2 regions of the Sporosarcina pasadenensis genome follow, and region 1 is predicted to be linked to the other one. Evidence: a T-box and tRNA genes for the amino acid it is inferred to sense, from the RefSeq annotation. Region 1 holds a T-box; the other holds one or more tRNA genes.

What was found. A T-box is a leader RNA that pairs with one kind of tRNA and senses whether it is charged. The one in region 1 lies ahead of metG (methionine--tRNA ligase), so its partner is inferred to be a tRNA-Met.
Region 2: it encodes a tRNA-Met, which carries the amino acid that the T-box ahead of metG (methionine--tRNA ligase) is inferred to sense. The anticodon was not compared.

Annotation. Positions count from the first base shown of each region.
Region 1 is NZ_JBFEGM010000009.1:122,188-137,320, reverse strand. It holds gene metG (methionine--tRNA ligase) at 1-1,591, opposite strand, end outside; T-box leader at 1,645-1,905, opposite strand; gene AB1K89_RS13495 (hypothetical protein) at 1,959-2,138, opposite strand; gene AB1K89_RS13490 (hypothetical protein) at 2,200-2,712, opposite strand; gene AB1K89_RS13485 (ATP-binding cassette domain-containing protein) at 2,929-3,813, shown strand; gene AB1K89_RS13480 (ABC transporter permease subunit) at 3,810-4,922, shown strand; gene AB1K89_RS13475 (hypothetical protein) at 4,980-6,242, shown strand; gene AB1K89_RS13470 (response regulator transcription factor) at 6,485-7,174, shown strand; gene AB1K89_RS13465 (hypothetical protein) at 7,152-7,334, shown strand; gene AB1K89_RS13460 (sensor histidine kinase) at 7,334-9,541, shown strand; gene AB1K89_RS13455 (hypothetical protein) at 9,966-10,796, opposite strand; gene AB1K89_RS13450 (potassium channel family protein) at 10,930-11,964, shown strand; gene AB1K89_RS13445 (CPBP family intramembrane glutamic endopeptidase) at 11,933-12,583, opposite strand; gene AB1K89_RS13440 (hypothetical protein) at 12,764-13,099, shown strand; gene AB1K89_RS13435 (DinB family protein) at 13,180-13,644, shown strand; gene AB1K89_RS13430 (TetR/AcrR family transcriptional regulator) at 13,703-14,539, opposite strand; gene AB1K89_RS13425 (efflux RND transporter permease subunit) at 14,638-15,133, shown strand, end outside.
Region 2 is NZ_JBFEGM010000015.1:35,920-51,052, reverse strand. It holds gene ftsH (ATP-dependent zinc metalloprotease FtsH) at 1-153, opposite strand, end outside; gene hpt (hypoxanthine phosphoribosyltransferase) at 374-916, opposite strand; gene tilS (tRNA lysidine(34) synthetase TilS) at 946-2,331, opposite strand; gene AB1K89_RS16360 (SpoIIE family protein phosphatase) at 2,375-4,786, opposite strand; tRNA gene AB1K89_RS16355 (tRNA-Met) at 4,980-5,053, shown strand; gene AB1K89_RS16350 (S1 domain-containing RNA-binding protein) at 5,713-6,132, opposite strand; gene AB1K89_RS16345 (FtsB family cell division protein) at 6,258-6,674, opposite strand; gene yabQ (spore cortex biosynthesis protein YabQ) at 6,730-7,197, opposite strand; gene yabP (sporulation protein YabP) at 7,194-7,490, opposite strand; gene AB1K89_RS16330 (RNA-binding S4 domain-containing protein) at 7,575-7,865, opposite strand; gene yabN (bifunctional methyltransferase/pyrophosphohydrolase YabN) at 7,862-9,319, opposite strand; gene AB1K89_RS16320 (putative polysaccharide biosynthesis protein) at 9,324-10,916, opposite strand; gene AB1K89_RS16315 (iron ABC transporter permease) at 11,309-13,234, opposite strand; gene AB1K89_RS16310 (ABC transporter substrate-binding protein) at 13,273-14,259, opposite strand; gene AB1K89_RS16305 (ABC transporter ATP-binding protein) at 14,436-15,133, shown strand, end outside.

The DNA.
Region 1 (15,133 bases):
CGACATCAATCCGTTCGAACAGCGGTTTGACGTCAACCAAAGCTCTACCGCTAAATTGAACTTCTCTCCATTCAAATTTCCTCACTCCTAACATCCTCCCCACGTCCTCACTCGAAAACGGCAGGAAAGGGGAGAGGAGCTGCGCCAAATTTGCAATGACGTAGACACACGTCGCCATTGTCCGCCCACACGCTGCTTCATCCTCTCTAATCTGAATCCAAGGCTTTTCGTCATCAAAGTATTTATTAGCCCGGCGGATAAAATCAAAAATCGTTTCGATTGCTTCTTTGGAATGGCCGTTTTCGATTTTGTCGCCGACAATACGGTAAAGGTCCACAACAGTCTTTTTAATATCCCCATTAACCTCGGCATCCGGCACAACCCCATCATACGATTTCTCGACAAACTTCAACGTCCGGTTAACGAAATTCCCGTAAGCGCCTAACAGCTCTGAGTTATGGCTATAAATGAACTCGCGCCATGAGAAATCGGCGTCCCTGCTTTCCGGAGCGTTCGCCGTTAAAAAATAACGCACTGAATCCGGATGATAGCGTTCCAAAATATCCGGCACCCAAACCGCCCAGTTTTGGCTCGTCGACAATTTTCGCTTTTCCAATGTCAAATATTCATTGGAAATGACATGAGTCGGCAATGCGTCTTCCTTGCCGATCCCCTTAAGGATGGCGGGCCAAATGATCGTATGGAAAGGGATATTGTCTTTGCCGTGCACGTAATAGGAAATCGTATCTTCATTCCAATACTCCTCGAAATCGACACGGTTCAAAGCAGCCCATTCCTGGCTCGCGGAATAATAGCCCGTCACCGCCTCAATCCATACATACACTTTCTTATCCTCATAACCTCTTACAGGTATTCCGACGCCGTTCGCCAAATCCCTTGAAGCCGCTCGGTCACGAAGTCCTTCCCGTAAATAACGTTCGGATTGGTGAATCGCGTTTTCACGCCATCTGCCTTCCGCCTTTGCGCTCCCGACATATTTTTCAAGTTCATTTTGGAAAGCACTTAATTTGAAATAAAAATGCTCCGTTTTCCGCACGGTCGGTTCATTCCCGCAAAGCTTGCACGTACGATCCGACAAATCAAGCGGATCTAAAATCGAGCCGCAACTGTCACATTGATCGCCTCGCGCCCGGCTTCCGCAATGCGGACAAATGCCCTCGACGAATCGATCCGGAAGAAAACGCTCGTCAAACTCGCAATACGTCTGTTCCACTTCCTTTTTGAAAATTAATCCGCGGTCCAATAACGTTAAAAATACATTGCGGACAACTTGATGATGAAACCTTCCATCTGTCCGCGTGTATATGTCATACGAGAATCCTAATCTAGAAAAACAAACGATGAATTCCGTGTGATAACGGTCCGCAATTTCCTTAACCGATATTCCTTCGGCATTCGCCCGGATCGAAATAGGGGTCCCGTTGCAATCACTACCTGAAGCATAAAGAACCTTCTCACCTTTTAACCGATAATACCTCGCCAAAATATCACCCGGCAATAGCGCTGCAATATGCCCAAGATGTAGCGACCCATTCGCATACGGCCAAGCCCCTCCGATAAAAATACTCATGTACCTTCCTCCTCTGAATAAAATAAAAAACCCCGCCCCTATCGATAAAAATCGATAAGGACGGGGTCTATCTCCCGTGGTACCACCTTACTTCACAACCAGCTTACGCTGATTGCCTCCAAAAGTACGCGCCAAAAAAAGCGTTATACTTTGACGTGGATAACAAGCGCCAACCCTCGGCGCATCCTACTAGTCCGAAGACGTTCAGTGCGCGGCTCAAGGATCATGTTCAAAAGATTGGTCCGCTTCATTTCCACCATCAGAAGCTCTCTAGGCGACATCCTCTTTCTACTTTTCCCTCTCATTGCCTTTTGTAAGATGTAATTGAAATAATTATAGTCGTTTGATTCAGAAGAATCAATAGTGTTTACCAATTCGTAGGCGGACGCTTTTGATCGTTGCGATCTTCTGTCGTTTTGTTGTTTTTATTTTTCACGTTGTCATTTTTCCCGATCACACCCAAATCATCGGGACTGATGTCATAACCGTAACCAAATTCCTCGCGATCCAGCGTGTTGTCTTTTTTAATTTTCTTCTCTTTTGCCATAGTCAATCACCTCCCGGTATATGGGAAGCATGGACAACTGGGAGATGATTATTCATTTTGCTTATTCCTCTTTCACCGACAATAAAAACGCATAAACCGCTTCGCCTTTCACATCGCCACTCCATATCGCTTTGACAGACATGAAATACCTTCCTTCAGCCGTGGGCACAATTAATACTTTGTTCTCCACTTCCGCGACCGTTATTTCGCCGTCTTTATGGATGAGCACTTCATATGCATCAGGCTGCGGAAACTTCGCCCATTCATCAGCAGCAAAAAGTCTGAAGTTGATTTCTTCCCCGGGCTTCACTTGATTAGCGCGTACATGTTCCAAAATCTCCTGCGCAGGCGTTGGTTCCAGTGAGCATTTTTTCTCTGCCGTTTCCCAGCAGTGCTTGTCGTAGAATGCCTGAATACTGTCTCTGTCATAGGTAACATTAATTTTAGGTTTCAAAGTGATTACAGTCTCCTCTGCATTCTCCAACTCGGTCGTTTGAGGCAAAGGAGCTGCTATTTCTTCCTCGTCTTTTTCATCATCCACACAGCCGACCAACAATAACCCTATTAGCAACACATATAATAACAACCATTTCTTTATTGCAATCCTCCCCTTTGCACGTTTTTACCGTGTCATTATCCATTTCTATCCACAGTCTATCATTCATACAATTCATAAACAATATGAATTATTTAGATAAATAAAGGGTTTCCTTGGTTTATGTAGTAGTAAGAAAGAAGGGGTAATTTGTAAAAAAATGTACGTGTGTCGAAAAGGAAAGGGCGTGGGGGAATGATTGTGCAAGTGGACGGTTTAAAAAAACGGTATAAGAAGGATTGGGTGTTGAAGGGGATTGATATTAAGATTGAGGAACCGCAGATCATAGCGCTTGTTGGACCGAATGGTTCGGGGAAGACGACGCTGTTGAACTGCATGACAAATCTATTGTCGTTCAACGAAGGAAGTGTCGAGGTTCTTGGGAAATCAAACAAGGATCCGTCCCTCTTCTATGAAATTTCCTATTTGCAGGACAACCGGATCCTTTACGGGAATTTGACGGCATACGATCATTTGAAATTCATTTGCCGTGTGCAAAAACTGCCGGTGTCCCGCATCCAAGAAGTTGCTGAAAGGGTAGGGATGACAAGTTATTTAAAAAGGCGTGTCCGCAATTTCTCGCTTGGAATGAAACAACATTTATTGCTTGCAATGGTCATTCTCAACAAACCGAAGCTGCTGCTCATGGACGAGCCGTTGAATGGCCTTGACCCGACAAGCGCCATCAATATGCGGACTATTTTATTGGAATTGTATAGGGAAGGGACGACGATAATCATCTCGTCTCATAATCTCGATGAAATCGACCGGTTGACGAATACGATCTACTTCATGAAGGACGGGGCTTTATTGAAGGAGTCGCTGGAAGAGATAACCGTCATCCATTACGAGCTGACTGTCAGCAATCTGGTGAAGGCGAAAGAGGTTTTAGAAGAAGCCGGACTACCATTTACGATGAATGAGGAAGGTCAATTGGGCTTCAAGGAAACGGATGTCCCGTTGCAAAAAATCATCGGTCTATTGTACGGAAATGGAATTGACATCCAACATATCGATAATCATAAAGCTGGAGCGGAAAAACGATATCGGGAGCTGTTTGAAGAGAGGGCAACAGTATGATGCAGTTTGCTTTTGAGCTGCGGAAGGTCATCTTCAGCAAGAAACTGCTGTATGTATACTTGTTCATCTTCTTGGGTGTCGCACTTCTTTTCATTCGGAATGTGACGTTCCAGCCGTATATTGAAAAAGAGGAAAATGAACGGATCGGTACACTCATTCAAAAATCGCAAAGTTTGAACAGGATGTATACGGCTGCCTTGGAAAACAACCCGGAAGACAAAGAGATGAACAAGTTGAAGCTGATTAACTCTTCCATGCTGACGAAATTGTACGAAATCCGGGCCATTAGCATGGAAAAATGGAAAAACAAATTACCGATAGAAAATGCTTTTTTAGAGGAAACGCTTCATTTCAAGGAGGAGGGGGGAGAGTATGATCTACCGGTTGGGGAAATCAATAAAATGCTTGCACTAAATCATAAGCACCTCACCGAAAATATTAAACCTCGTCATGCGACATATGGCATCGCCTTGCCGAATTTCTTGAAGCTTGTCGTAGATCTATTTATGAACTTCGGGGCGATCATCATTCTCATTATTCTAATAGGGGAAATCATGACTAGCGAGTTTGAAACCCACTCCATCAATTTCTTGTACACGCAGCCGGTCGAAAAAGGGACTATCATAACGGGCAAGTTTTTCAGTTCGATCCTTGTCTATTTCCTGACGGTTATTGTTTTACTGACGGCAACAGTGCTCGTCGGGCTGTTCGGATTTAAAGGGAAGTACAAGTATCCAATCATGATTGAAAGGAATGGGGAAATCGATTTTATTACGATTGTGCAGTATATAACGCAAGGATTGACGGTAATCAGTGTAACGGCAATTATGGTCGTCGCCCTTCTTTTGGTTTATAGCCTGCTGTTCAAGCATACGTTATCTACCATTTTCGCCTTGCTCGCGACGTTGGTAGCGGGCTATGGATTGTCCGCTTTCATTAAATGGCCATTCTTCTTCTGGCTGAACCCATTTCAATACTTGCTGCCGGAAGAGCGCCTGCTAGTGAGGAATGGAGCCGATTGGTACCAAGGAATCCCGGTCATTTTGCTAGTGACCGTCGTTTTATTTTTCATTGCGAGGAAGAAGATTGAAACGAGCCGGGTCAATTGAGGGAGGTTCTACTTGGAAGGCAAGGGGCAGAGACAGAACAGGTTTGGAGGGGAAAAGATGTTGCGGCTTATTCAGTTTGAGGCGATAAAGGCGTTCAAATCCATGTTTTTCAAAGTGATCTTGTTGGCTTTCACTATTTTCATCATCGCCTATTATGCATATGTCTATATGAATACAACCCGGGTGGAGGATTTGCTGACTGAATCTGAAGATAGTCTTTTCAGGGTCCAAAGTGAATTGGAGGAATTGGAGGCTTCGGTAGCTTCCGGTAAGTTTGACAAGGAAAGCAGGGAATATAAAAATCGGAAAAGTGACTTGGAGGATTTCTGGTTGCCGATGTATAGCAAAGAAGTAGAGGCATATCGAGCGGAAGATTACAACCGGATGCTGGATATGGAAATCGAGCATAGGGCACGATTCTTTCTGCCAAGGCTTGCTGAGGGGGATTTTTGGTCAAGGGAGTGGCGCACATTATTCACGGAACAAACGAGCTATGAACAGTTGAAATTGCTGCGGGAAAGGGAGATTCGCCCTCTTTTGCCGTTGACAATGTTTTCGGATCTGACGGTATATGATCAGTATTTTGGCGAGGATGGTTGGGACAAGTTTATAAAAAAAATGAGCACGAAATATTCGTCAGAAGGAGTCCATTATGCGAATCGTCTGTTGACCCTTCTGTTTAGTGTATTCGGTGCAGGAATATTCATCTTCCTGTTCGGTGATGTCGTGACGAGGGAAGGGCTTGGGGCAAACGGGCCGGTCCATCTGCTTCGGACCCAACCGATCCGTTGGTATCAAGTCATCATTAGCAAATTCATCATGGTTTTGGGCGGGACTCTTCTGTTGCTCGCATTATTCAGCGGCCTAGCTTTGCTGCTTGGAACGGTGTTTGACAGATTCGGAGAGTTAAATTACCCCGTGCTCATTTATGGTGAGGCGAACGGCTTCACTTTTATGGAGATGAGCACTTTCATCTTGAAGTCGGGAGCTCTCTTCTTCTTGGTGCTTGTTTTCTGTTATTCATTGCTCTTTTTATTTTCGCTTGTCGTAAGAAAAACGGCGATTGCCGTCGGGCTGATGCTCATCATTTTATTCGCTGGAGTGAAAATGTCCGAGCAATCGGTTGCGTCCCCTTGGGCGCCTTACCAGCCATTCCAATACTTCGCCGTTCCGAAAGTCGTGACAAATGAACTTGCTGTTATGGCGAAAAACTTTGCATTCTCCTTCTCGAATGGATTGATTGCGTTGGGGGTGGCGAGTGTAGTCGTTTGGATGGCGATTGCTGTTGTGTCGGTTGTGCAATATCGATTTGCACGGTAAGGATTGAATGTGCTGCTCATCGGATAAGGCCGATGGGCGGCTTTTTTTGCGTGGGGGAGTTTATCACCACTCGGAGGAGCTTTATCCACTTACACGACCGTTATCCCCACTCAACCATTTACCAGGCATAAATCTGAAGCATATCAACCACCCATCTTAAGAATTTCTTCATAATTCCCCTCATCGAATGTTAAGATTTAACCACTACAATTGGTATCATAGAGGAAAGTGAGGTGCGGATGATGGCGAAGTTCACAGTGCTCATGGCGGATGATGATAAGGAGATCCGCGATGGGATCGAGATTTATTTAAAAAATGAAGGATATGACGTCTTAAAAGCGGCGGATGGGAAAGAGGCGCTTGATTTGATTCAAACGAATGAAGTCCATCTGCTCATCCTCGATATTATGATGCCGAATATGGACGGGATTACAGCGACGTTCAAAATCCGCGAGGCGCAAAACATTCCGATCATCATGCTCAGTGCAAAGGCGGAGGATTCGGACAAGATTCATGGATTGTCGGTCGGCGCAGATGATTATGTGACAAAGCCGTTCCACCCGCTTGAGCTGATGGCGCGTGTTAAGTCACAGTTGCGAAGGTATGTACAGTTTGGCACATATGACGGCCAGAAAAAGATTGAGATTGACGGGTTGGCGCTCGATGAAGATGCAAAAGAGTTATCGGTCGATGGGAAACCGGTGAAGCTGACGCCGATTGAATATAAGATTACTGAATTGCTCATGAAAAACGCGGGGCGTGTGTTTTCGATAAATGAGATTTACGAGCGTGTGTGGAATGAAGAAGCGTATAATGCGGAAAATATTGTGGCGGTCCATATCCGCAAAATTCGCGAGAAGATCGAAGCGGACCCGAAAAATCCGAGATATGTAAAGGTGGTGTGGGGCATTGGATACAAAATCGAGAAGTGAGTGGGGTTCACTCATGTTATCAGTCATCGCTATTGGAATTGCGGTAGTTAGCATCGTCCTTTGCTCACCCCACATCATCGATATGATTGAAAGCGGATGGGAACGATCAACACGTGCCATCGCCTATTTTTCACGCATTATTAGAGGAGGCGCGGCATGATGAAAAATAAATTTCTCTTATTACTATGGGCTGCGCTAGTTACGATTGTGCTGCTCGCCAGTCTTTCATTTGCAAGGCAGGGTACGGGGCTGATTGGAAAGGGCTTTTCCGATTCGGATGATATGAAGTGGCGGATAAACGAATTTTATGATGTGATCGGTCCTTCCGTGCTAAACCCGATCAACATAGAAGAGGCAAAGAAGAAAATTACAGTATCCGAGAGCGAAATTGAAGAGCATCGGACTCGCTATGGCACACTGGCAGATCAGCTCGCCAATATCCATGATCAATACGCACAAAGAATTGCCGATGCAAAGGATGCTAGTAATGACTTAATAATGGAGACATTGATTGAAGAACGGGATATTAAATTGGAGGATATCCGAAAGAATTTTGAGGGAAATGGACATGTAGAGGCGAAAATCCGTAAAAAGAAAGAAAAGGTTTTAGAGAATTATTTGAATGAAAATAAAACCAAATCCTATTCATTACATGTCGCCTATGAATTAAAGAATGTAGAAACTGGCGAGACGTTTTCTCATGGTGATATTTCGAAGCCTGCTGTATATAAAAAGAGCTTCAATGCAAATAGTGAATACTTAAAGGCAAGCTCATTACCGGGACGCTATTCAGGATGGACAACGCCTTATATTAATTACTACGAAGATGCTCATGTGTCCGATGAAGAAATAACTGCCATGGCAAATCCCGTGCAATCTTTTGAAGGCGTTGTCATCGTTCCGAAGGTGGCCTTTGAGAAAGGCGGTGCTTTATATGCCCAATACAAGGATTTCAACAGAGGCAAATATGGCATGTATACTTTTTGGGTCCTTGGCTTGCTGGCGCTCATCTCCTTATTAACTGTCATGAAGTTTCAGAAGGAATGGGTAACAGGAACACCGATTGCAGATTGGTATTCTGAAGTGAAAATTGATGTAAAGGCAGCGGCATTTTTTATGTCAGCGCTGATTTTATTAGAATACATCAATGGCGAGTCCCACAATCTGTTGAACGTCCTTACGCACCAACGACTGGAAAGATGGGTTATTTGGTTTGGCACCTTCTTTATAGGTGGCGTCGCCATGACTGCATTGCTTGCATTCCAGCTTGTGAATGGCGTGGAGCGATGGAAGCAGGAAGGAGTATTTGCAAAGGATGTAAAAAACAGTTTCACACTTCAATTCTTAAGGGCATGGCGTGAAATGTTCTTGAAAAAGTCGATTGGCGTTCAGTCGTTCATCCTACTTATCGGATTTTTCCTAGCGGGAATCGGATTCTTAGTCGGCCTTATGAATGGGTCCTTATTCATCATCTACGTTTTTTGCGTCCTTTTCCTTGGCCTCCCAGCCCTTTATATTTTCGTCCGGCGTTCCGCGTACTTGAACCGGATCATCGTTGCGACGGAACAGATGGCAGCAGGACGTTTAAATGAAGATATAAAAGTGGAAGGCCGTTCACCGCTTGCGGATCACGCGAAAAACCTCAACAATCTTCGGGAAGGCGTGCGGGTTTCCATGACCGAGCAGGCGAAGAGCGAGCGGTTGAAAACGGAATTGATTACGAATGTGAGTCATGACCTACGGACGCCGTTGACATCGATCATCACGTACACCGACCTATTAAAGGATGAGACGATTACACCTGAAGAACGGGCGAAATATGTCGATATATTGGATAAAAAATCGCAACGGCTGAAGACGCTCATCGAGGACTTGTTCGAAGTGTCGAAAATGGCAAGCGGCAATTTGGAACTACACAAACAGCGTGTCGATTTGACGCAGTTGCTCCAGCAGGCGCTTGCAGAGCATGCCGAAGAAATCGCCGAATCGGGGCTCGATTTCCGGACGACATTCCCTGAAGATATGCTAATTGCCTACGTAGACGGCCAAAGATGGTGGCGCGTACTTGATAACCTGATCGTCAATGCAATCAAATACTCATTGCCTGGCACTCGCGTGTACGTAACGCTGCAAAAAGCAGGGGAGTCTGCAGAATTCGTCGTGAAAAACATTACGAAATATGAGCTTGGTGAAAATGTCGATGAACTGTTCGAACGTTTCAAGCGTGCAGACACATCGCGTAATACCGATGGCTCGGGTCTTGGGTTAGCCATTGCACAATCGATTGTCGATATGCACGGTGGAATCATGAAAATTGACCTGGACGGCGATTTGTTCAAAGTAACAGTATCCGTGTCGACAAAATAAACAATCCGCATGCAATGCCGAGAAAATTGGCAGGCATGCGGTTTTTCTACTTATCGTCATGCATTATTTCAGATTTTTAGGTGTTTCCAATCCGAATTTAATAGCAAGTTCTCGCAACCGGTCTGGATCTGGCTCTTTCAACCAATATTCATTCGTTGGCTGAGTGAGACTCTGTTCTATATTTGTTTCAGTTTCCGGACGATAGTGAAACACTTTTTCTTTGTTATGGAAAGTGATTGTTTCAAAGAACAGAAACCGCTTTTCATCTTCTTGATTCTCGGGAATTAGCTCTTTGAATCATTCTGCTTCAAGATCTTCTTCGTAGAATAAACCGACGGAATGTCCTTCTTTTATGATTAAATCCTCCATCAAACACCTCCTAGAAGAGTCCTGGAATCTGATCTAATTAGCTGGGAACCATTTGTTAAGGACTTGTGCTAAAAAGAAGCTCACCACTATCTTTAGCAATAATGTAATAGACGCGCTCCTTTACCCACCCGTCATCTCCCATAACCCCACCGCCTGTCAGTATGAAACTTTCGGGATTGGAAGGTTTCATTGAATAATAAAGAATGTACACTTTATCTAAGTCCTGATTCTCATGACTATATTCGATACTATCAATCGTAAACGCTGAAATCTCTTTGTCTTTTTTCAGGAAATCATTCGCTTGTGACTCTACTTCTTCCAGAACTGTCCTGTCAGCTTTCGGCTCCATCGACTTTTTTCGGGTGTCTTCCAATTTACTTTCCTGTGCGGATGTATTGTTTTCTTCATTAAAACCTGTTTCGTATTCAAACGTTTTACCATTCACTTCAAGATAAACTATTTCAACAGTCGTTACATCAATGGACGTTTTATCAGAAACAAAAAGAATTCTAACGCGTTCATTTTCCTTTAAATCAATTGGGAACTCGATTCTTTCACTTCTCTCAAAACTCTCCTCTGTATAATCGAGATTATATTCAATTGCCTGAGCTTTAATCCCATAACTCGGATCTAATTCCGAGTTGTTAATCGTAATTGGCTGATTAGGGTCGATGGTAATCCAAAAGTATGAAGTGCCGGCGTCATTTTTATAAATACCCATGTCTGTGACTCCAATGTCATCACGGACAATCTCTTTGTTACAACTAGTCAGAAAGATAAGGATAACCATAAAGACAAGTGCATTTTTAATTGATGAATGTCGTATGCTAATCACCCCTAAATGATTTTTAACCGAGACTGGACCATTCTCCGCTTCACTTCCCATTTTCATCCTAACACAATTAATAAAAATTACTATTCGGAAAATTAATACCCGCTATAATCCTCGGCAACAAAGGTTTACAACCGACCAACCAAAGGAATACAGATAGAAAAACTTTTGCTCGGAGGTGGCCGTTTTGTATAGCCGATGGATGGATTTGGATAGGCGATATAAGCGGGTCATTTTCTTGGTCGGAACAACGGCGCTTCTGCTCGTCGTTGCAACGTCCGGATTTATGTATTTCGAGCATTTATCGCCATTTAATGCATTATGGATGACGATCATTTCAGTTATGACGATCGGTTATGGGGACATTTACCCGACGACCGAGGAAGGCCGGTGGTTTGCACTCTTACTTGTACCGTTAGGAGCGGGAGTCGTGACATATGCACTCGGAATCGGGGCTTCCTATTTCATCGAGCAGCAATTATCGAATAGGGTGTGGGTGAGAAGGATGGAAAAGCAAATATCCAATTTAAACGACCATATAATCGTCTGCGGTTTCGGGCGCGTCGGAAAGCAAGTATATAAGCAGCTGAAGGAGGAAGGTGTTCAGATCTTATTCATTCATGACAATGAAAGCGATCTAATGGAATTCGTTGAACCTGGTACACTCCGAATCATCGGCGATCCGACCGACAAAGCCGTCTTGATGAAAGCCCGTGTAGATCAAGCGCGAGCTCTTATCACTGCACTTTCAAATGACGCCGATAATGTTTTCATCACTTTGACTGCAAAAAGCATCAACGAGGACATTGTCATCGCCGCTCGGGCGGAACGGGATGACTCGGAAGATATATTGGAAAAAGCCGGTGCCACTAGCGTCATCAACCCTTCCGTCATCGGAGGAAGGGAGTTGGCGATGTCTGTCATAAAACCGAACGGCACCGACTTCATAAATGACCTAATCCGTTCGGAGGAAAAAGAGTTCATGGTAGGGGAAGTAGCTCTGGAAGATACGGAACCGTTTATCGGCATGACGATCGAGGACGCGAACTTGCAGAAACACTATGAAATCACCCTCGTCGCGATTTTACGAAATGAAGAATTGTTCAGTAATCCGGATCTGAGTGAGAAATTCCAGCAGGGAGATACGCTGATTGTCATTGGAAATCCGAAAAAAATCGAGCATTTCCGTGTTAATAAAAATAAAGGACATACACCCCGATAAGTAATATACCGAGATCCGCAAACATATGGATGATCCAGGATGGCAGGATGGTACGGCATTTTTCATTCACAAGCTGAAAGATCAGCCCGCCTGCCCAAAGCCCTCCAACAGCTAGCAATAAAATCGGCAATGTAAACCATGGCAAGAAGATGGCGATATGGTATACGGCGAAAAAGAATGGCGGGTAGATGAACCGTATTCTTGATTCGTCAAAGATGTTAGGCAGCAGTCCGCGAAAAAAGAATTCCTCGACAATCGAGTTTCCAATCAAAATGTAAAGCGCGATGAACGGGAAGACGGCAGGCGTGATGCCGGATTGCAGCAAGTCGTCCCGCAAGGAAGCGATGTCGATGACCTGTTGCAATAAAAGGAAGGCTCCAATGATGAGCGCCATTATTGAAATTCCTAAAATGAAGGCAAGCCGAATGCTTTTTCGATCAGCTTTCCTGAACCGAAGAAAAGGAAACTTCGTTGCACGGAATAGCAACAAAGGGATTGCAAGAAATAGGATGACCTTCGCGACTGTTTTGACTCCATATGACACACCGACACTTTGTTCAATCCATAACAACAGTAAAATGCTCAGAATAGGAAAGAAAGTCCCAAACCACTTCTGCATATAATCACCCCGCAATTTTCTTCGTCAATTTCTATGTAACTTTGACGAATTTAATAGGTTGATGTTCCAATTATTTTGAAAAAAGAGGTTTATGGCTAATTATCGTAGGGTATAGATAAGAACTATCTCTCGCCACGCGCGGGATTTCCGTGTTTGATGAGAGAACAAGGAGGAATCCATATGACGATCGTTGATGGTAAATATCCGAATAAAAAGGACTTGGAGCCGAAAATCCTGCATCCGGGAAAAGGGGTAGGACCTACGTATGAACTGCCTTTAGCGGACCCTGCCGACTCGAACTGGACACATGAATTCCGCAAAAACGCGCAAGACAAAACGGGTATGGAAGATCCATCCGCTTATAGTGAAAATAAGCCGAAGGCCAATGAATTCCAAGTGATAGATAATGATTCGCCTGTGAAGTTGCAGTCAAATGAGAATCGGGAATTCAACAGCGTGACCCGTGAAAAATGGAACAGCCAAAAGAGAAACGACAAACCGATAGATCTAACATAAAGTGGACTCCGTAATGCGGATGTCCGCTTTTCCTTTTCCAATCCCTTTTATAGTATGATGAAGAAAAAGGGGAATTGGAAATGGCCACAATTGAACAGTTGAAATTTGCAAGGATGTATACGATGGGGCGTTTATCACAGGCGAAGGAAGATGCATGGGATAAGCAGCCGATGGGTTTCAATAATACGATCCGTTGGAATGTCGGGCATATTTATTGCACATTGGAAAGTTTCACGTCGACGGTTTTGCCGACTTATAAGCCGCAACACCAAGAATGGCAAGCACTCTTTGCTAGGGGAACGAGCCCTGTAAATTGGGAAGGTCAAGTTCCTTCGAATGAAGAATTGATTGCTGCTCTGGAGGACCAGATGCCTCGCGTCGTTGAAGCTTTAGAAGGCAATCTCGACCAAACTTTGCCTGAACCGCTTAAAATTGGCGATATGCTAACGATGGGGACAGTCGACGCGGTTATACAATTCGCTGTTTGGCACGAAGGACTGCATGCTGGGGTCATCCATGGATTGAATCGGGCAATTGGAGAGTAAGGAAAATATAGATAAAAACGCTCTGAAAGCTTGGACAGCTGACAAAGCGTTTTTTTGTTTACTTCATTTCAAAATGTCTCCGCAGTAAAAAAGCGACCCATTTGCAATGCGGGTGTTGGCGGATATTCTCCAATAAACCCTTTACAATCGCGGGATGCATCGACGGCTTCAACAATTCTTGCTTCAACAAGATCAACGACTCTTTTTCGATTGAATCCTCCATATCTTCAATATTCTTTTCCACGATCTCAACAATCTGATCCAATGTGCGCTCTTCATTCAAAGGCTGATCAATCATCTGGATCAAGTCATCGGAAATAAAGGAGATTGTCATGTTTTCAGCAAGCAGATTCGTCTTTTCGACGAGGGACTGCGCGAGCAAATCCAAGTCAATCGGTAATTTATACAGCAAGAATAACTCGGAATAGGTGTTCATGAAGCCTTTAATGCAAAACGCTAAATCATATTTTAAGTCATTGGCTTGTTTGCCATATAGTCGTTCAATCATTAATAAAATCACTTTTTCAAGAGATTTGTTGTAATTATGGAGCTTCGTGAATAGTTCTTCATTGAACGATTGTGTCGGTTCCTTCATTAGGATCTTGGCAAAATCAGAGTGTTTATTGAACGATTGAAATGTTGTGTAATAGAAATTATATAATAAATCCGCGTCATTCTTCTCATGATTGACCACGTAGTCAATGTCTGCGGTGAACTGTCTCATGAAGTGATCGATCAACGCGACAATCAGTTCGTCCTTCGACTTGAACGATAAATAGAAAGCCCCTTTGGATATGCCGCAATGGTCCGTTATTTGTTGGACAGACGTAGCTTCAAATCCTTGCTTTGCAAAGAGCTCCAAAGCCTTATCCATAATTAGTTGTTTTTTGGTCATATATTCAAATCTCTCCTTGTTATTTCTTGACAATTGACCGCATAGTCATTAGTATAAATATCTGAGTCAAAACTGTCAATGTAGGGGAAGGTGTAAGGGTGAAAGGGTTAGTCAATTTTGTTCTAAAGAATAAATTAGCAGTATGGTTGCTCACCATTATTATAACAGTGTCAGGGGTTTATTCGGCAACGCAGATGAAAACGGAGACGCTGCCGGATATTTCGATTCCGTACTTAATGGTGATGGGCGTCTATCCCGGTGCAACTCCGGAGCAGGTGATGGAGGAAGTCTCGATACCTATCGAGAGGGCGGTAGAGAACTTAGATCACGTGAAATCGGTCTACTCCAATTCCTATTCCAATATGTCTAGCATTCAAGTTGAATATGATTACGGTATTGATATGGACGAAGCGAAGCGAGAATTGGCGTCCGCAATGGATTCTTTATCCTTACCGGAAGGCGCGCAGGAACCGGTCATTACAGCAATTAGCATGAATATGATGCCTGTTGTAGCGCTAAGCGTGAGCAGTACAACCGAGGATATCGTTGATCTGACTTCCACTGTTGAAGATATTTTGCTGCCGAAAATCGATA
Region 2 (15,133 bases), on a different contig from region 1:
CGTCTCAATATCGCCTTTTTCCAACGATGTATAAAATTCATCATACCGAATCTCTTTCGTTTTCGGATTTGGATTATTTAGTGAACTGAAAATCCCCATAATTGCAAGGAAAATCAATCCGTATAGTAGAAAGTATCGAAGTATACGATTCATCCCAAGCCTCCTCATTTCTTTCAACAGAAAACTACTGTAAATCTTATCATATAACAGATTCAACCTACAAAGGAAATGCCTTTCTTTAAGGTACCGAAAACGAACTGTTTTTCATCCTTAATTATTCATGACTCTAAAGACGAAGATGATAGTATTCCAACTTTAAGCGAATATGGAAAAAGCTTTCCACCGCCCCTTGTAAAGGTTTGTTGAAAAGCTTTCAGAAAGAGTAGATTTCCTTTTTCAATACACCGATATAAGGCAAGTTCCTATATTTTTCTGCGTAATCAAGCCCATAACCGACAACAAACGCATCCGGTACAAGGAATCCGACATAATCCGCTTTCAAGTCCACTTTTCGTCCCGTCGGTTTATCAAGCAACGTTACAATTTTAATGGATTTCGCTTTTCGGTATTTGAAAAGTTCAACTAAATAATTCAATGTCTTACCGCTGTCAATGATGTCTTCGATGATCAAAACGTCCCGGCCTTCCACACTTGCATTCAAGTCCTTGACAATTTTCACTTCGCCGGATGACACCGTCGCATTTCCATAGCTAGATACGTCCATGAAATCCAATTCGATATACGCATCGATCCGTTTAATCAAATCGCTCATGAAAGGCAATGCCCCTTTTAGGACACCAATCGCAAGCGGGAATTTATCCTGGTAATCCTCCGTCAGGACGGCACCAAGTTCCGCAATTTTCTCCTGGATCTGTTCTTCTGTGATAAGCACTTCTTCAATATCGTTTTGCAACATCGAGTTTCCTCTCTTTTCCATTAAGATTTTCACTTAGCTTTCATTTTGAATATGTACTTTTCCCGTTCCGTTTTCCGATTCTTGAACTGGATGCCATATCGCACGCCAGGAATGGCGCAAATTTCACCGTGCGCAGTTGTGACAACCGGCATTTTCCGCCGTTTTTCAGCGCCGATTTTTTCGTCAATGAACAATCTGGACAAACGCTTCGGCCGAGCCATGCCCGGTAGCAATATTCGATCTCCGTCTTTTCTGCCCCTCACGTAAAGCGGCAAGTCTACATCGGGTAAGTCGAAATACATTACTTCCTCAGCTTCCTCGTTGTGTCCGTCAGCAATGTCCCAATACAGCAGCTTATCACCCCAGCTCGTCCATTCGCCTTTTTCCAGCATTTGAATGGGGACGTCTTCGTTGTCCTCATTTTTCACAACCGAAACGATACCGTATTCCCGAACGAACCGGTAGCCTTTCGGAAGATCAATCGTGACATTTCCCGAACTTACAGATAGGTGATGATGCAATTGATTCAAAAGTGCCGTATTGTATTCAACAGGTTTGATTTCCCCGAAGTAAAGATAATTCAATAGTAGTGGAATAAAGCGCTTTTGTAAAGCAGTGTGCATGCTTTTAAACAGATCAGACGGAAAGGTCGGCAACCCGTCTTCAGTGAAGGTCACAATAGAGGCAAAATGCTCTTTCGCCATGCTATTCAATAACATTTCATCCTCCTGAAGCCCAACCGTCATTTTGACGACATTCAATGCTGCCGAAGGATTTTCCGACAAGATGATCGGTGCAACATGTCGGCGGAGCCGATTCCGCAAATAGGCGTCACTTTCATTGCTCGGATCCTCCCTGAATTGTGTGCCATGATTCTTCACATACGTCATAAGCTCTTCCTTCATCGCTGGAAGGAAAGGCCTGATGACGGTGCCGGCATCAATCGTCCTACTCGCAGGAATACCGAGAGGGACGCTTCCCCTGGACAATTGCATGAGCACCGTCTCCAATTGGTCTTCTGCGTGATGGGCGGTTGCCAGCACATCATAGTGCTCCGCACGCATCACCTCGTTGAAAAAGGCATATCTTCCAGTACGGCAGACGTCCTGCACATTTCCGCCTTCCTTAGCTAGAATGGAGGGTACAGGCACATTCCCGCCAAAGAAAGGAATTCCGAGCTCCCTACATAGCTCTTCCACAAACTCGCCGTCATCCGCAGACTCTTGCCCGCGAAGCATATGATCGACATGGACGGCAGCCACCTCAATCCGCAATTTTTCGCCGAGTTTTGCCATGAGTAGCAATAGTGCAACAGAATCCACCCCGCCCGAACAGGCGACAAGAACCCGTTGCCCGGAAGTCACCAATTCCTCTTTATGAATGAAATCAAGGATTTCCTTTTCAAATGCCTGCATTATTCGCCCCTCCACACTGTTGTCTTTTCATCTACCCCCTATTCTACCCCATAACTTTTTCCCGGGAAATAAATCGATTTGTGGGCTTTATTGTCGTCCACTTCGGTAAGACGTGTTCAACTTTCATTACTAAAACGGTTCGGTCATCCGCAACAACACCAAATTTCCTTTCCATCTCGGACATTATACGGTCGGCTAACGGCTCACATGACAAGTGGCCGTACTTTTCCAATATTCCATAGATCGCCTCCTCCTGCTTTTCAATCGTCACCGACCCGTTAAATACGCCGTCCGTCAGCATGACGATAATATCTCCCGATTTCAATTCTTCATTTGTTGCTTCCACCGAAAATGACGGAAGGAATCCGACGGGAACCGATTTGCTGTCAAGTCTAAGGAAGTCTTGTCCACGCTTAATATACGTGCTCATCGAACCCGCCTTCCAAGACCAAAGCCGGCCGTCCTGCAAGTCAATCAAAGCCAAATCGAGCGTCGCATACATGTCGTCAAGGCCATTCAACGACATCATATAATGCAATGTATGCATCGCCGTTTCGGGATCCATTTTTCGATCCAGGCATTCCCGCATGAGACGAATCACTTTTCGACTTTCACGGTATGCATTCATATCATGCCCCATTCCATCTGATAGAAGAACAGCGGTGAGGCCATCATGGATTGGGAACACTTCATAAGCGTCGCCCGCATGGAACGTCCCGCCGCCAGCTGTCGCCACAATCCCATATTCCATTGAAAAACGGACAGCCGAGCAGAACATAATTTGAATATGTGGGAATGGGTCTTGCAGCACGACAGTCTTCTCCACTTTGAACGGCTCGCGATAGACATCCTCCAACAACGGCAATATGAGTCGTTCCGCCACAGTTGTATCCGTCTCGAAATCCGAACGCCTTTCAGGAATTGAAATAACGATCCGATAAGCTCCTTTCTCCTCCGATAAAATATCGATTTGATAGTATTCGATTCCTTGAGACTGCAAATGCTTCCCCAATTCCTCCTCTGCAAGATGGTTAACCGTCAACTCCCCTTTTATATCATTCATGATTTTCTCCAAATGGTTGCTCATATCCCTCAACTGCAACGCAAGCATTTTCCTTCCATGCTGAAGTTGCCCCATGAGAAGGTGGTTGGAAGCCGATTCCTCCAACTCGGAAATCAAACCTGCAGAGCGGATGCACTTATATTTGATCCTTTCCTCGACACGGTGACGTGCCGCTTTCTTCGTCGCGGAATAAGTCCCTTCCCACTCGTAGAGCAGACGAGCCATCCCTCCCCCATTCCCCTCCCAACATTTCGAATATCTAAAACAGGACTGACAAATTGAAGGGATGTTTTGTTCCGCATTGCTGTCATCTGATGAGAAACGATCATTGACAAGATTGGACATGAATTCTGCGAACTGCTGGAAATCGGATAATTGCTCGTCAAGACGATCGGTCAGCCATTGCTGCCGCTTCACAGAAATGTCCTGTTGAGCGCCGGGCGTAATCATCCGGCTAAGCGGCTCCACTTTCTTTGCCGGGACGAAGAAAAATAGAATCGTCGCCAATCCGATCGTCAGAAAATGGGAAGTATCAAGCGGCAATGTGAAATCATATAGCAGAAAAAAAACGGATACCGCAAAGCCGCCTGTGGCAATACCTAATTTTCCGAGCCTGCAAAGAGCGCCTGCAAAGAAGCCTGTCATGCCATACACCGCCATCATCCCGGTAAATGACAGTTCTGCAATTCCCGAAATCGCGGCGATCATCATCGCAATCGTCGTGGAAAATGGGAGACCGCCGGCAAGCGCTGCCAGCAAAATGGTCAAATGAAGAAGCAATCCTGAAATTGAAATCGGACCGACCATGAGATTGCCCATCCCGGTTGTCGCCATGATGCCGACAATACACACAGCCCCGAGGCGTTCCGGCGACCACTGGCCAAAAAAGATGCGCTCCCTATGAGGGAAGGCGACAAACAGGAAAAATGTCATGAATAGTGCCAACACAGCTTCGAAGCCGATCGTCAACTGCACATCGACAGGCGTATGCCCGCTATGCATGATAAACTGCCAAAGAACTTGGACAACAATGATCGACCCTGCAACGGTCAATGGTATGGACTTCCGCATGAGAGGATGCTTACTCACTACATTGAACAATAACAACTGTAATAAATGGATCACTGCTTGTCCTAACCCTAAAAAAGCCCCTCCGGCAATTCCGCCGATGAATACATAAATGAGATGTTTCCTGAATCGCATCTGCGCCAACGCCCAAACCGGCAAGAAAAAAGGCACGGCCGCGTCAAACAAAACTGCTTGCGACAAGAAAAACGTACTTAGTAAAAAGAACGCCGCCATCAATACATACATCTTCCGCTTCCCCACCGTTTCGAACACCTGACGAATCTGCTGGCCTACCGGTCTTTCAAGATTGCCTATCATCTTCATCTCACATTCCCCCTATGTCTACTTGCAACTGAGTATACATAGGCCAAGCCAAAGAATTTGTCTGTTCCTGACAAGTGGATCTAAAAAGATTTCGACTCGTTCCGAAGTCTTTTTCTATTTTTCAACGAAAGGTTGACAGACACCATAAAGCCATGTATTATGGTTATTGTCGTTCAGAACAAATGAACAACATGGCGGCGTAGCTCAGCTGGCTAGAGCGTTCGGTTCATACCCGAAAGGTCGTGGGTTCGACCCCCTCCGCCGCTATATAGAAATGCGTAGGCGGCCTGCTTAGATGCGACAGGCATAAGAAAACCCGGCGTGTGGCGCTTTTTGCCACTTAGCCGGGTTTTCTTATGACCCCGAGCATCTGGCCGCCGAAGCTGGACAATAACTCAAAAAAGCGTCCTGTCAGATGACAGGACGCTTTTTTATGCCGAAAAACGCATAAATCGTTAGATTCACGCATAAAATGAAAAACTCACGCATAACTTCATCCATATACGCATAAACGCCTGCAAATCCGCATAAACTCCCGCAAACGCGCATAAACTCTTCCAATCACGCATAAATTAATAATGTCCTTCTCTCTTTATCGAATCAACTCGATTTATTCCTTATGATGCGAATCATGCCAAACAAAATCCGAGAAATAATTCGTACTCCCCTTGAAGTTCTCATTCTAGCCGACTAACTTCTCCTTTACTCAAGTTAAATTCTCGTTTCCGCACAAAGACTTCTCCTTTATTCCAAGTAAGTTCTCGTTCCGGTCCAATAACTTCTCCTTTATCCCAAATAACTTCTCGTTCTTGCTAAATAAGTTCTCATTCCCATATGCTGAATACAAAAAAAACGATCCAACATCATAAATAGATGTCAGATCGCTTATAAGAGATTCATTTCCACTAATTGAAACAGCCAGCAAGTTACCCTCTTCTTGCGCCACGGCCACCGCGTTTAGATTCTGTTGCTCTTTTCAAAGTTGAAAGGCGTTCTTCACTGTCTTTCATGAATTTAGCCATCTTTTGCTCAAAATTCTCTGGACGTTCATTATGGCTAGGACGGCCACCGCTGTGACGAGGACGTTGAGGGCGTTGAGGACGTTCAGCTTCCGGTTTCGCTTTTCTGATCGATAAACCGATTTTTCCGTCAGTGCCGACATTCATCACTTTCACTTCAACCATATCGCCTACTTTTAGGTGGTCATTGATATCCTTCACATAATTGTCCGCTACTTCACTAATATGGACCAGACCAGTTGAACCGTTCGGCAGTTCGACGAACGCACCGAAGTTTGTGATCCCTGTAACTTTCCCCTGTAACTTGCTGCCTACTTCAATTGACATAAAAAAAATGCTCCTCCTTAAGATTTAAACGGCCACTTTTCAGAAGCCTTTTACCATATGGCGAGTCCTGCAAGTGCAAGATCCTTACTTTCATTATAGCCAACAAAAAAAGAGTGTCAATAAGACTACTCTTTTCCGTCATCTTTTTCGTCTTTTTTCTTCTTATTTTCTGGGACGGTGAAGATGATTTCATTTTTATCAGATAAAAAATATTCTTTCCGTGCAAGCTTGGCAATATAGTCATCGTCATCCAATTTCACAAGCTGTTTTTTAAGAAGTTCTTGCTCTTCCTTCACTTCTTCCAACTTGGCGAGCGTTTCAACTTTTTCCTGTTCTATCTCCTGCAGCGTCTGCTTTTGCTGAATATACATATTCGTCATCCCGCCGAGCACGGCGAAAGCGATCACCGCATAGATGAACAGTTTCTTCTGAAGCCGCTTCTTCTGCTTGTTTCTCCACATTTCTTTTTTGCGCAACGAGCGGATATATTCAGTTTCAATCGATGCAACGGTCTTGGATGATTTCCTTTTCCTTTGCTCCATGTCCTGCACTCCCTCTCATCACTTTACGAAATCCGATAAGTCTAGTAATTATACATCATTTCTCTTCGGATTTAAAGAGAGAGTCAGAGACTTTATAATAAAGATAGATGAATGGAGAAAGAAGAAATCTCACAATCTTGACGAGAAGCTGGAACGTTCGGCTGATGATCTTCGCCACGAGCCTGACGATGAACCAGATCGGCTTGATAATCAACATGTTCAGGATTCTCCCCAAAAATCTGAAAGGCCGGTGGAAAATCGAGGCGTATAAAAGCATGCCGCAAATTTGAGCAACCGGATCATACATCCTCCACGCCCCATCCCGGACGACGAAAAGAACGTAGAACGATGCGCACCCGATTACAATCCATCCGACCACTTCCAAGGGGACCGCGTATTTCCGGATGATCGATTTCTTACCGGTCGCATCCACGCCCGTTCCGATCAAATCCATCAAGACCCCGGCCCCGATGCCTGTCCCAATCATTGCAAGAAGACTAAGAAACTGGACGGAGAGACTCATCCAAACAATTTATGGAGGAAACCGCGTGAACCTGCATCTTCTTCGTCATATTGCATCGTGGTGATCGTGCCTTCCAATGTAAGAAGCCCTTTGTCTACATCCAAATGGACGATGCGCAGCTCCTCCCCGCGAATTACTAATACTCCTTGAGATGTCCTGACAATGAACTCCTCTTGGTCGAACCGATCGATTGTTTTGACAGATGTAAGATCCATTCTTTTTCGATTTCTCATCGTGATGACATGATCCCCTGATGGAATTGCGTATGTTGGATTGTCGGTCTGGATTTGCATACTATTCCTCCTTTGCTTGTACGTTCACTGCCATCTTATGCGCCCCAATAAAAAAACATGACAGGAAAAGTTCCTGTCATACCCTCAATCTTCATCGTCAATAAATTCTGGTTCCACCTTGTCCAGCTTCTCTTCCTTCAAGATTTTATACATCATCGCAGCGTCGTCCTTCTTCGTCGATTCCTTCAGCATCTCGACCTTCGCCGTGACGACTTTTTGACCGAAACGGATAGCGAGCTCGTCGCCCGGTTTGACGACCGACGATGCTTTTGACACCTTACCATTGATCGTTATGCGACCTTGATCGGCCACTTGTTTCGCCAATGTCCGTCTTTTAATCAGACGTGAAACCTTCAAAAACTTATCTATTCTCATTCCTTTTCCCTCCCCTTCGCCAGTTGCCAAAATTCCTCAAGTTCATCAAGCGTATAGGCGGAGAATTCCCCTCTCCCGTTCTTTACGCTTTGCTCGACGAACGAAAAGCGCCGTTTGAATTTCTCATTCGCATGGGCCATTGCTTCCTCGGGTGACAACTTCAAGAACCTCGACAGGTTGACCAATGTAAATAGGACATCCCCCAGCTCATCCGTCTGGCTCTGCTTCGTCCCATTCGCCACTTCCTCTTTGAATTCCTGCCATTCTTCCTCAAATTTATCGAAAGCCCCTGTTATATCCGGCCAATCGAATCCGACCTTCGCCGCTTCCTTTTGATAATTGAATGAAGTGAGCAAGGATGAACTGTGGCGTGCCTGTCCATCCAAGAGCGATTCGGATTGCGGTTTCTCTTCTTTCTTGATTTCCTGCCAATTTTTCAAAACCTCATCCGAATTTTCTACATTACGATTGCCGAACACATGCGGATGGCGGCGGATCATTTTATCGCCAATTGACTGCAAGACATCTTCCATTGCAAAATAGCCGTCGTCCTCACCGATTTGCGCATGCAAGAACACTTGCAAGAGCACGTCGCCCAATTCCTCGATGATGCCTTCATCATCCTCCTGGTCAATCGCTTCGAGCAATTCATGCGCTTCCTCGATTAAATAACGCTTCAACGATTCATGCGTCTGCTCCCGATCCCACGGGCAGCCGTCCGGAGCACGCAACGCCGCGATGATTTCCCGGAACGTCGACCATTCCTTCAAGCGCCCCTCGCGCTCCATAACCGGAGGGACATAGACCGTCGTCAAATTATCAATTTCCGTCTCACGGTCCAACTCGAATAACGGTACAGTACGAAGCTTTTCCAATGAAGAGCCTGCCGCCGTCACGATTCTCACGGGATGGTCATACGGATACTTCTCCATTAGCGAAAGCTTCACTTCAGAAGCGATAAACGCATCATACACTTGGCCGATCAACACATGCTGCGTCATCATCACGTCATCACGCTTCATGTCCGTGCCGTCAAGCAATTGGAATCCTTCAATCGGATCAATCCGAAGCGCTGCAAAAATCGGATCGAGGAAGCTGTTGCCTCCCACGATTTCAAGCACCACTTCACCTGCACGTTCTTTTTCAATCAATAATTGCACTGTGCGCTCTGCGACGAGCGGATGGCCAGGCACGACATACGTAACCGCCTTCTCTTTTGCCAGCGACAATAATTGCTTCGTAATTTCCTCATACACTTGCTCAAATGCATCGTTTTCAATGTAAATATTATCGAAACTCTCTATCGCCATGCCTTCCGCCCTTAATTCCACAATGGCCGGATGCTGGTCCGTCCTTGCAACGACGAACGCAGCTTCTTTCAGCTTTCGGTATGTGCCAAGGGACAGCTGGTCAAGATCCCCGGCACCAAGGCCGATAATCGTAATTGTATTCATCCATTCACCTTCTATTTTTAGTAAGAATCAATTGTACACGTGCTAACCTCTTACCGAACGGCAGCAAATACCATTCCTTCTCCGCCATTATACGCGATTTCATGACAACAAATAAGAAAACGCCCGCCCCTAAACCTACAGCCGTCAGAGCCGTCAATGTTGCCCCCATCCGGGATGAGAGATTGTCGAATAAAATCTGATCCGCCAGAAGCATCCAAGGGAAGATGACTGCCGCCATCGCTAGCGTTGCAAGAAGGAGCGAACCGTAAAAACGAAGTGGGGCAAGCTTCATCGACCACACCGATTTAAAATATATTAGCAGCCCTATCGCAATCACCGCAAATCCGATATTCCCTGCAAGCGCAGCGCCTGTTACGTCAAACAGCGGAACTAATAATTGATTCGCGATTATTTTCACGACGAGGCCGCCTAGAAGGAACAGTGTCGGGATTTTCACTTTGCCGGCTCCTTGCAATATTGCGGTCAACGGCAAAATGAGCGACAGCCAAAAGATTTGAAACGCAAAGATGATCAATGCGACCGAGCCATCCCGTGTTTCAAACAGCATTTCATTCACGTACGGAAGAACGAACGCTAACCCGATTGCAGCCGCCCATCCGAATAAAACGGCCGTCCGGAACGTGAGCTGAATGAACGGCTCTGCACCGCGCCCATCCTTTTTCGCAGCATGATGCGCAATAAGCGGAACAATCGCGAGCGCCAATGTTGAAGCGATCAAAATTCCCATTTGGACGAGCGGCTGCCCTCGATCATAGACGCCCTTCATTTCCATCGCTGCATCCACCATAAAGCCTTTCGTAAGCAAAATATTGTAGATCATAAACGAATCCGCCATTTGGAACAGCAGCAGAATGAGCGAGCTCGCGCTGACGCTCAAACTGACAAACGTCAATTCCTTCACGATACGCCACGTATCCACTTGTATACGCGGCCCTTTATAGGCATTTCTGTAAAACAGGGCAAGTATGACAACGCCTAACGCCTGGCCTATAACAGCGCCCCACATGGCCACTTCGCCGGCTGTGTAAAGGGAAGTTCCTGCGCGCACAGCCACCCACGTACCAATCAGGATGATTGCAACCCGCAACACCTGCTCACCAACATTTGAAACGGCAACAGGCGTCATCTGCCCTTCCGATTGGAATGAACCTTTCAATACCGCTAGCATCGGCATGACAAGCACAATATAAGCACCCGCACGAAGAAGCGAGACGAGTTCAGGATCTCCCATGGCCTGTGCGAAAAACGGAGCAAACGTCATGAGAATGACGAAAAACGAGAAAGACAAGCCAGCTAAATAGAGAAAGGCAACCCGCTTGATCGCCTTCGCTTCTCCGTCGCTTGCGCTGCCTGCGAGCAGCTTCGAGACTGCCACCGCAAAGCCGTATGATGTCCACACGATGAAAATTCCAATGAACGGATACACTTGCTGGTAAATGAAAAAACCTTTATCCCCGACAAGGTTTTGGAACGGAATCCGGTATACCGTCGCCAGTAATTTGACGATAATTGCCGATATCGTCAATATCGATGCACCTTTCATGAATGTTTTCATATTCCAATCCGCTCTCGACATAGCTGCGCCTCTTTCGATGTTTACTGTGTTACTAGTATAGCATTATCGGTAAAATTCGTTCCGCTGAATGGATGAGGAGATCCGGGTAGGGCTCATTCTTTCGCTACAAAGGTCCATTTAGCTCCGGCAAGGTTCCGTTCTTTTGCTGCCAAGGTCCATTTAGCTCGGCAAGGGTGCGTTCTTTCTTGAAGAGTTCTCATTCCCGGGCGAAAACTTCTCATTAATGCTGAAAGAGTTCTCGTTCTCAAGTAAAAGTCCTCATTCATATCAGAAGAGTTCTCATTCCTAAGCGAAGAGTTCTCGTTTATTCAGAATAAGTTCTCGTTACCAGGCGAATAGTTCTCATTCCAAAAAACAGCCACACGCTCCGTGTAACCGAGCATGTGGCTGTTTCATTTCATTTTCCTCAATAAGTACAACAAATAAGGCGTGCCGATCAGCGCTACGATAAGTCCGCTCGGGATGTCTTTCGGCGCAATCAAAATTCGGCCCACAAAATCCGCTGTCACTAAAAGCAAACCGCCCAATAAGCCCGAAACAACGAGCAGCGGCAAGTGGCGGAAACCTACTAATCTACGGGCGATATGAGGAGACACCAATCCGACGAAGCCGATTGTTCCGACAATCGCGACTCCTGCCGTACTGATTGCGACTCCGACGATCAATGCCCAGACACGCGTCGATTTGACGGACAAGCCGAGTCCCGATGCTACGTCATCCCCGAACGTCAACACATCCAAGCTGCGTGTCAAATAGATGGCTGGACCGATGAGCAGAACGAGCAACAATAACGACAGTTGCACATCCTCCCAACCTTTTCCGTACGTACTGCCCGATAACCAGACGAGTGCTGCTGCGACCGCCAATTTCGCCTTCACAACAAACACTTGCGTCGCGGCGGAACCGAATGCCGATATCGCAATACCCATCAAAGCGACGAGCATCGGCTGGAAATTGTTTTTCCAAGCCGTCAGCATAATGATGCCAAGAGCAATTGCTGCTCCTACAACAGCGCCTAGCGGCATATACTGAACAGGGATTGCCGGGATTGCGACCAAAAGCAACATCGCACCTGCGCCCCCCATCGAGGTGACGCCCAACACACTTGCATCCGCCAACGGATTCCGTAAGACGCCTTGCAATAATACCCCGGCAAGCGCTAGCATTACGCCGATGATGAAAGCTGTGAGCACACGCGGCACCCGGAAATTCCAGACGACCGGTTTCATCCACTCGAGCGACCAGGCCATTCCGTTATAAGAAAATGCCAATGCAAAGACAACAACGATCAAAGCGGTGACGATTGAAATGACGACCGGCAGTTTGACCGGCTTCAATGTGCCCCCCATTTGGCGATCACCTTTCGTATGCGACTTCGCCGTCTTCCAAGCCAAATAAAGCAGCCAAGGTCCGCCTGCCAATGCTGTCATCGCACCGACAGGCACTTCCTGACCGGGCTGAATCAACCGACCGAGCACATCCGCCCCGATCATCATCACACTGCCCCATAAGAAGGATTGCAGGAAGATTTGCAAATGGCCACGGACGCCTAGCATCCGGACAATATGCGGAGCCATCAGACCGATAAAGCCGATTGGACCGACGACACTCACCGTCGTTGCTGCAAGCAAAATCGCAGCCGCCCATGCAATCAGTTTGACGAAGCGGACGTTTTGACCAAGTGAAGACGCAACATCCTCACCTAACGACAAAATATCCATCGGCTTCGCAATGCCCAACGCAGCAATGAACAATACGATGATCATCGGGCCCGCAAACGTGACGCCACTCCAATTCAACTGCACAAGCGTACCCGATCCCCATAAAAAGAGGCCGTTCGTCTGATTCTCGAACAACAGCTGCAACGAGCCTGTCATGGAAGCAAACAGCAAGGAGATGATCATTCCCGTCAAGGCGACCCGCACAGGCTCCATCTGCTTCCCCGCCAGAGTGACGACGAGCACGGACGAAAGCACGGCACCTGCAAGCGCAACGAGAAACGGAAAATCGCCGAGCATTGACGGAAAGAAGATCATCGAAAGGACGACAAAGAAATACGCGCCGGCATTAATTCCAAGCGTACTCGCAGACGCCAGCGGGTTATTCGTCAACGTCTGTAAAATGGCACCCGCCACCGCGAGCGCACCGCCCGCTAAAATACCAATTGCCAGACGCGGAAGCCGGAGGGACAGCACGATATCCTGGATGCGCCCCTCCACCCAAACTTCCTTCAATAACTGGGAAACTGTGTAATCAGCTTGGCCTTGCGTCAGATGGATGAAGGATAGAACGACCAACAGGAAAAGACCGATGATCATAACGAACAACGATCTTTTCCCTGAAGCCTTTCCCGCCATTATTTATTAACCATCGTATCGACGATTTGATTCAACAATGTTTCGGCTGACAGCGGACCTCCATACAACCAAGTATCCTCACCAAGGTTAAATAGTCGGTCTTCTTTTACGAAATTCAAGTTTCTCCAAACAGCATTATCTTTCAATTGCTTTTCGTAAACATTGTCTTCTTCCTGTACCGTATACAAATAGTTTGCATCCTCGTACTTCGTCAAACCTTCGACGTTGAATGTGCTCGACCCGAACACTTCAAATTGATCCGGCACATGCACATTTTTCAAGCCGATCTTTTCAAGGATTTGAGAAGCCATTGAATTCGGCGTGAACACCCGGATTTCCGGGGCTTGCGGACCTGTGTAGGCGAGCGTCAAGATGACATCCTTCGTCTTCAAGTCGGCTTTTTCGATTTCAGCTTTCGCTTCCTCATACTTCTTATCTAAGTGCGCCAACACTTTTTCAGCTTCGTCCGTCTTGTCTACAGCCTTCGCAATTTCATTGAAAGTCGTCGTCATTTCCTTGTACAAATCAATGGACTCGTCTTCGGGATACGGATTGAAAATGACTGTCGGAGCGATTTTCTCCAAATCTTTCAGCATTGCATCGTGACGGAAACTGACACCAATGATCAAATCCGGCTCAAGTGCAGCGATCGCTTCCAAGTTCGGCTCTTGCCGTCCGCCGACATCAACGACGTCATCGCTCAATTCCGCGTCGATATTCACCCAGTTATGATATTCCTGAATGTCCGCCATACCAGCAGGCTGCACGCCGAGTGCAAGTAGATCTTCCGCGTACGTCCACTCAAGTACAACAACTTTCTTCGCAGGCTTGTCAAGCGTCACTTCGCCGTTCGTGCCGACGATCGTTACACTGTTCTCGGATGTCTCGCCGCCTGCGCCCTTCTCTTCTGTTTTCTTCGATGAACAACCGGCTATCAAAATCACACTCAGAGCCAGCAATAAAAATGCTTTCATATATCTATTCATGTAGTTCCCTCCACGTTGATAATCATTATCAGTTAGTAGTGTAATCTTTTGGACTGTCATTTGTAAAGTGTTTTCAACAAATCAGTGATTATCATTCTCAATTGGTCGGGAATATGATATGCTTCTTAGTAATCAGTTCATTCCTTTTAGGATAAATGAAACGGAGGCATTCTAGTATGCACCCTACTATAAATACGAAAGATCTTTCCATCGGTTATGAAGATCGTCTTCTTTTCGAGAATTTGAATTTAACGATTCCCCGCGGTGAAATCACCGTCTTTGTCGGCAGCAATGGTTGTGGAAAGTCCACATTGCTACGTTCGATCGCCCGTCTGTTGAAGCCTTCGGACGGCTCCATCTTGCTGGAAGGGAAAGATATTCATTCCATGTCTTCCCGCAGCGTCGCAAAGAAGATGGGCATCCTTCCCCAAGGTCCCGTCTCACCTGAAGGATTGACGGTTCACGACCTCGTTAAACAAGGACGCTATCCTCACCAATCTTGGCTTTCCCGCTGGACGGCGGAAGATACGAAGAAAGTCGAGGCCGCGATGGAAGCAACTAAAATAAGTGACTTACGCGACAAGGCAATCGATACGTTATCGGGCGGCCAGCGCCAGCGTGCGTGGATTGCGATGACACTTGCCCAAGACACGGACGTCATTCTGTTGGATGAGCCTACGACATATCTTGACATGACGCACCAAATCGAAATTTTGGACCTCTTGTTTGAGTTGAATGAACAAAAGGGCCGCACGATCGTCATGGTGCTCCATGACCTGAATCTAGCTTCCCGTTATGCCCATAATATTGTCGCCATTAAAGACGGCGGCGTTTATGCGCAAGGCAGGCCGGAGAATATTATCACTTGCGACCT